Regions from separate parts of the Shouchella phoenicis genome, predicted to be linked through region 3. Evidence: riboswitches for the same ligand, from Rfam matches in the RefSeq annotation. Region 3 holds a riboswitch; each other region holds the start of a gene.
What was found. A riboswitch is a leader RNA that binds a small molecule or an ion and turns the genes downstream of it on or off. The one in region 3 is predicted to bind thiamine pyrophosphate.

Region 1 (2,268 bases), 220 kb from region 3:
AAACGGTAAATCCTTCTGATACAAGGATTTCGGTCGCTTTTAACGTCTCAATCGGATCAGGCAGCAACGTTTTTTCAGAAGCACTTATTTCAATCTTAATCCAATCACTTAAGCCAGACGCTTTTGCTAAACGGGCAATGCGAATGGCTTCTTCCGCTGTGGAAGCACCCGATGTATTCGGCAAATACTGAAAAGCTTCCCCGTTTAGATGTTGTAAAATCGCATCTTCGGCTGGCGCTTCCAAGTTCACTCGCCGCAAGGCAAATGTTAATACTTCAGCACCAGATGCTTTAATCGCTTCATTTTGAACAAAAGGATTTGGGTAGCGACCAGTCCCTAAAAAGAAGCGTGACTGTAATGTTTTTCCGTTTATGCATAAAGGCTTTTTATTCATACCTCAACCACCTCCAACAAAGTGAACAAGTTCAATTGACTTATTTTCAGATAAGGGTGTATCGCTCCATTTTTCACGTGAAATGATGTCACCAGCCATTTCGACGACGAGGAGATGTCCATTTAATTCTAGTTCCGCAATCAATTGTTCAATGGTTTCACTTTTTACAGTTCGCCGCTCACCATTTATTAAAAGGTTCATGCTTTCGCCTCGTTTATCGCCTTCGTCATTGTCTCTGCCGCTGCTTGCACATCTTTAGCAGCGACCACTTCCGTGATGACACATACCGCGTCTGCTCCTGCTTCAATGACTTCACGGACATTATGAGTTTTGATGCCACCGATCGCAACAAATGGAATCGAGACATGCGCTTTAATTTCTTTTATATACGAGGTGGTAACTGGGTCAACCACGTCTTCTTTACTGTTTGTTGGAAATATAGGGCCGACACCGATATAGTCTGCCCCACCTTTTTCCGCTTCAAGGGCTTCGTCTAATTTATGCGTTGATACACCAATGATTTTATCTTTACCGACAAGTTTACGGACTTCAGCCAATGGCATGTCATCTTGTCCTACGTGAACCCCGTCTGCATCAACTGCCATGGCAATATCAATGTAGTCATTCACAATAAACGGCACGTTATACGCTTTACAGAGATCATTTAAACGCTTTGCTTTTTCAAAAACTTCTTTCCGACTGCTTGTTTTATCTCTTAGCTGAATAAAGTCTGCTCCACCTTTAATCGCTTCTTCCATTACATGGAGAAGCTCTCTGCCTTCATGAAACGCTTCTCCTGTTATGACATAAAGTTGAAAATTTTTCATCTTTGTTTACACTCCTTCACGCAAAAAAACCGTAACCAAAGGGGTTACGGTTTACACGCTCAATGATATGATACGTATGCCGACTTCCCTCCGCTGGTATAAACCAGATCAGGTTAAAGAGTAAAAGAAATCCGTTCTTTTTCTCAGCCCAACTTCATCGGGCACCCCTAGTCTTTGCTATTTTCTTTTAGTATGACATATGTGGTTCTATTTTTAAAGTGGTAAGAAACGCGATCCTGCTATACCCGGTTTGGTCATTTCTTTTGGATCAAGAATTTCGTTTAACTCTTCTTCGGACAAAATGCCACGCTCCAAACAAATTTCCCGCACAGGTCGCTCCGTTTCTAACGCTTCTTTGGCAATGCGAGTGGCCACTTCATAACCGACATGAGGGTTAATTGCCGTGACAATACCTACACTATTTTCAACAAGCTCTCGACAGCGCTCGATATTAGCAGTAATACCAGCAATCGCATATTCACGGAATACGCGCATACCATTTTCAAGAACGGTTAAAGATTGTAGTAGATTAAACACAAGCACAGGTTCCATCACATTTAACTCAAGCTGTCCTGCTTCAGACGCTAAGCTAATGGTATGATCATTTCCAATTACTTGGAAAGAGAGCTGATTAATCACTTCGCACATGACTGGATTTACTTTTCCTGGCATAATGGAAGATCCAGGCTGTCGTGCAGGTAAGTTGATTTCATTTAGGCCAGTACGCGGTCCCGAACTCATTAAACGTAAGTCATTGGCTATTTTGGATAAATTAATGGCTAATATTTTTAGGGAACTAGATAGTTCTGTATAAGCGTCCGTATTTTGCGTAGCATCTACAAGGTCTTCAGCTGTTTTAAAAGGAAGATTTGTAACCGTCGCAAGATGTGTTGCTACTTTTTCAATATACTCCGGTTTCGCGTTTAAGCCTGTCCCGACAGCTGTGGCACCCATATTTACTTCATGTAAATGATTGGCAGAGCGGCTAATTCGTTTTAAATCACGGACTAACACTTTTCGATAAGAACCAAATTCTTGTCCAAGTCG
Region 2 (2,268 bases), 1.0 Mb from region 3:
GCAAGTAAAAATGAAGACCATCTCTATTTGCTTACAATATAAGACTAACACATTGTGAAATGGTGAGCAAGTAGTTTATGCAAATACCATAGTCTTTTCTTTATAGACTATGGCAAGTTTGTTAGTTCTTCTTTGCTAAGAAAGCCATTGTGTCGCTTTTGGCCGTATATGGCTTTCCAGTCACATCACTATATACCTCTTTAGTGCTAAAGCCGGCTTCTTCTAATTCTGTTTGCAGCATAGGTTTAGTGAAATATTGATTCCAAATATAATAGGTTTGAGTATCATCTGCGGTCATTACATTTGTTTGTTCAAGGCTAACGCGTTCGTCTGGATAAGTACAATTTTGTTGAAGTTCAAGATGATTTTCAGGCGACCAAAAGCCGCCGTGTTCATGATGATTCCAATAGCGTTGGTCTGAAAATCGTTTGAATTTCTCTTCTGTAAACACGTCTAAAAACAATTGACCCCCAATGTTTAAGCTGTCATAGATACGTTGTAAAACTTGCTTTCGTTCTTCTTTTCCAAGCGCACCGTAATCACAATAAATGAGTAAGGCAAGATCAAACTCGGGCTTCAATTGAACCGAGAGATAATCTTGATTAATATACGTAATGGGAAGACCTTTTTTCTTCGATTGTTCTTGTGCGTATTGAATGGAGTGGGAAGAAATATCAATTCCCGTGACAGTATGCTGTAATTGTGCAAGCGGTTCACAATAGAGCCCAGGTCCACAGCCAAAATCAACAATTTTTGTAGGCTTTTCATTTAAAATGTGTTGATGAATGAAATGAACAGAAGTTCCAACCGTACCAGCGTGTCGACTAGCACCTTCATGATCTTGACTTAAGTGGGCATCCAATAAAAAAGGCGCAATGTGAGGGTCCTGCCAAAACATATTTTTATTTCTTGCAAAGAGAGCAGGGCGTTTGATGGTTTCTAAAAGTGTGCGGTTCATGGTGAATGAGTCCTCCAATTCTTTTTTTTCATACAAAAAAACCGCAGAGCTCTGCTCTACGGGGTAAGTTGGTGACCGTAGTGAGCAAAACATGAAAACAGTGATCACAAAGAAGCGTTGCTTGGCTCTAGCAACTGTTTATCTCCCATATGATTCCTTGTTTTTCAATGTTTTACTCGTTTCCAGTCATCGTCAAGTTTGTGTCAATCCAACTTCGACGATGCCGAATGTCGTCACCGATCCTTTTAGTATGATGCCGCAATTATAACGTCAGAAAAAGAGTGACGCAAGTATTTATTGAATTAATTATACAAACGTTCTTATTACTTTGGTAAACTAAGGAAGGGAATAATTAATTGAATAAAAACACCACTAGGGGTGCGCAAAGCTGAGAGAGGCAAGGATGTCTTAACCCTTATGAACCTGATCTAGATGATACTAGCGGAGGGAAGTGGCTGAACCGAATGTGCTGTTTTTTTTCGTTCAACACTTCTTTTCCTATAAAAGAGGTGTTTTTTATTTTTGAGGAGGAAGAAGCAGTGGATTTGTTAATGAAACAAGTAGATGAACGAGAAGAAGAGTTAATCCAACTTGTGAAAGATCTAATTTCGTTTGAAACACCAGCGCCGCCTGCTCGAAATACGGCAGGAATCCAAACATTTATTGCGGAATACTTAGAAGAATTAGGGGCAACGGTTGATCAGTGGGACGTTTATGAAGGGGATCCGAATGTAGTTGGCACATTAAAAGGATCGTATTCAAATGCGTTTCACAGTTTGATTCTAAATGGTCACGTTGATGTCGCTTCTGTCGATAAGGATGAGGTGTGGAGGACGTCCCCTTTTTCTGCCGAGGTTATGGATGGAACGATTTACGGTCGTGGTGCTGCAGACATGAAAGGTGGTCTTGCTGCTTGTTTGTTTGCACTAAAACTTGTATCTGATCATGGTTTGAAGTTAAAGGGAGATGTCTTTTTACAATCGGTTATCGGAGAAGAAGTGGGGGAAGCAGGGACGAAGCAATGTTGTGAGCATGGCTATCAAGCAGACTATGCGATCGTAGCGGATACAAGTCACTGTGCAATCCAAGGTCAGGGCGGCGTTATTACAGGTTGGATTACCATTAAAAGTCCGACCACGCACCATGACGGCACGAGAAGACAAATGGTTCATGCAGGTGGAGGCGTGCATGGAGCAAGCGCAATTGAAAAAATGACAAAAATGATTACGGCTTTGCAAGAGTTAGAACGACATTGGGCCATTACAAAATCGTATCCTGGATTCCCTTCAGGAACCAACACGATTAATCCA
Region 3 (2,268 bases):
GCGTGCATTGCGAGCATATAAAGGCAGTATTCTGCTCATTTCTCACGAACCAGAATTTTATCAAGATATTGTCACAGAAACGTGGAACTGTGAAAATTGGACAACAAAACTTGTATAAAGAATAAAGCTAAGACCGGCTGAGGTCTTAGCTTTTCTTTTACTCGAAAATGAGTTGGTAAAACGCTAAGTCAAGCCAGCGATCAAACTTATAGCCAACTTTTTCAATCGTTCCATTGTGTGTAAAGCCAAATTTTTTATGCAATCCGATGCTCTGTTCGTTCGTGGCATCAATCCCTGCGATCATCGTTTTATAGCCATCTTGTTTGGCTAACGCAATCATTTCGGTTAGCAGTTGAGTAGCAATTCCTTTTTTTCGTTGATTGGGATCTACATAAATGGAATGTTCAATACTGTATTGATAAGCAGGCCACGCTCGGAACGAACCATATGTCGCGAACCCAATGACGTGATTGTCTTCTTCAAAAACGAGAATAGGAAACTTGTCTTCGATCTTTTGGTTATACCACGTTTCACGCATCTCGAGTGTATGAGGCTCGTACGAATAAACGGAGGTTGTATGTAGAATCGCATGGTTGTAAATGGTAAGAATCTCTTGTAAGTCTTCTTTCGTTGCTTTTCGTATCATGTTGTCAGAAACACCTCGTTATTCTGTTTTTTTACTCATTATAACGGTCGAGTTGAAAAAAGAAAATAGGAAAACAAGAGCAGTCGAAAATTGACGTAAGGGATTATTAAAAATATAATGAATTTGAAAACAATATATGACTAACTAGGGGAGCCCAATGAGCTGGGCTGAGAGGAAAGCGCGATGAGACTTTTTGACTCTTTGGACCTGATCTGGGCAATACCAGCGTGGGAAAGTTATGATGAATCGTCTTCTTTCATTCATTGTGCCGGGGCTAAAACAGACTCGGCACTTTTTTGTTTAGTCTTGATTCTATTAGTGAGAAAAAAAGGTGAGGCAAATGTAAAGATTGGTAGTGTTGAGCGGTTGAGATGTGTATAAAACGAAAAGGATAGGAGCGAAAAAAATGACAAGAACCGTATTAGTAACAGGTGGCAGCAGAGGTTTAGGTGCAACAATTGTAAAAACGTTAGCCAATCAAGGGTATCAAGTTGTGGTCAATTACTATAAAAGCAAAGAAGCGGCAGAGAAACTAGTGTCTGAGATTGGACAAGACCAAAGTATCGCCATTCAAGCAAATGTGACAAACCGAGAAGAAGTAGACACCATGATGGCGCAAGCAACCAATTATTTCGGTCAGATTGATGTAGTGGTAAACAATGCGCTAGTCGATTTTAAATTTGATCCTTCTCAACAAAAGTCTTTTATTAACCTTTCTTGGGACGATTATCAGAAACAAGTCGATGGCACATTAAAGGCAGCGTTTCATGTTGTTCAAAGTGTGCTTCCTCAATTTTTAGAACGCAAACAGGGTTCAATTATTAGTATTGGAACGAACCTTTTTCAAAACCCTGTCGTCCCCTACCATGAATATACAACGGCAAAGGCAGGGTTGATCGGCTTTACGCGCAATCTCGCCTCAGAATTAGGTGTACACGGAATTAACGCAAATGTCGTTTCAGGAGGGCTTTTAAAAACGACTGATGCAAGCGCCGTGACATCGCAAGAGGTGTTTGATTTAATCGCGCAATCCACACCATTAAAGAAGGTAACAACGACTCAAGATGTTGCGAATATGGTCGCTTATCTAGCTTCAGAAAACGCAAGTGGAATAACCGGACAAACGATTACGGTAGATGGTGGTCTCACGATGAACTAAAACAATGGAGGGGAAGGGAATGCATACGTTCGAAAACCAGATGCATCTCGGTGTCTTACTTTATGGCTGTGGACATCATCAAGCAGCGTGGCTTATGCCCGATTCTTACATAGAGGACATTGGGAATATCTCTTACTATCAGACTCTAGCACGATTGGCGGAAAAAGGATGTTTTGATGCGATCTTTTTTGCTGACAATCAAGCGTTTCGAGGAGCCGAGCCAACAGATATGCCAGCTTTTTGGTTTGACCCGATTGTGAAATTAACGGCTATTTCTCAAGTCACGAACTATGTTGGGCTCGTATCCACGGTTTCAAGCACATTTGCAAATCCATTCACAGTATCAAGACAACTGCTAAGTTTAGATCATATTTCTAACGGTCGTGTAGGTTGGAACCTTGTTACTTCAATGACAGATGGTGAAGCGTTTAATCACAGTATGGAGGCGTTACCAGCTCGAGGA

Region 1: linked by a shared signal. The riboswitch ahead of thiE (thiamine phosphate synthase) and the one ahead of ABC361_RS09325 (3-oxoacyl-ACP reductase) in region 3 are both predicted to bind thiamine pyrophosphate.
Region 2: linked by a shared signal. The riboswitch ahead of ABC361_RS03840 (acetylornithine deacetylase) and the one ahead of ABC361_RS09325 (3-oxoacyl-ACP reductase) in region 3 are both predicted to bind thiamine pyrophosphate.

The regions. Positions count from the first base shown of each region.
Region 1 covers NZ_JBDFMQ010000001.1:1,501,048-1,503,315, reverse strand. Annotated here, with positions in the region: gene ABC361_RS08220 (thiazole synthase) at 1-394, opposite strand, end outside; gene thiS (sulfur carrier protein ThiS) at 398-595, opposite strand; gene thiE (thiamine phosphate synthase) at 592-1,221, opposite strand; TPP riboswitch at 1,290-1,400, opposite strand; gene aspA (aspartate ammonia-lyase) at 1,435-2,268, opposite strand, start outside.
Region 2 covers NZ_JBDFMQ010000001.1:672,355-674,622, forward strand. Annotated here, with positions in the region: gene ABC361_RS03830 (class I SAM-dependent methyltransferase) at 122-958, opposite strand; gene ABC361_RS03835 (hypothetical protein) at 1,050-1,226, shown strand; TPP riboswitch at 1,323-1,425, shown strand; gene ABC361_RS03840 (acetylornithine deacetylase) at 1,423-2,268, shown strand, end outside.
Region 3 covers NZ_JBDFMQ010000001.1:1,717,488-1,719,755, forward strand. Annotated here, with positions in the region: gene ABC361_RS09315 (ABC-F family ATP-binding cassette domain-containing protein) at 1-118, shown strand, start outside; gene ABC361_RS09320 (GNAT family N-acetyltransferase) at 158-646, opposite strand; TPP riboswitch at 783-897, shown strand; gene ABC361_RS09325 (3-oxoacyl-ACP reductase) at 1,053-1,805, shown strand; gene ABC361_RS09330 (LLM class flavin-dependent oxidoreductase) at 1,825-2,268, shown strand, end outside.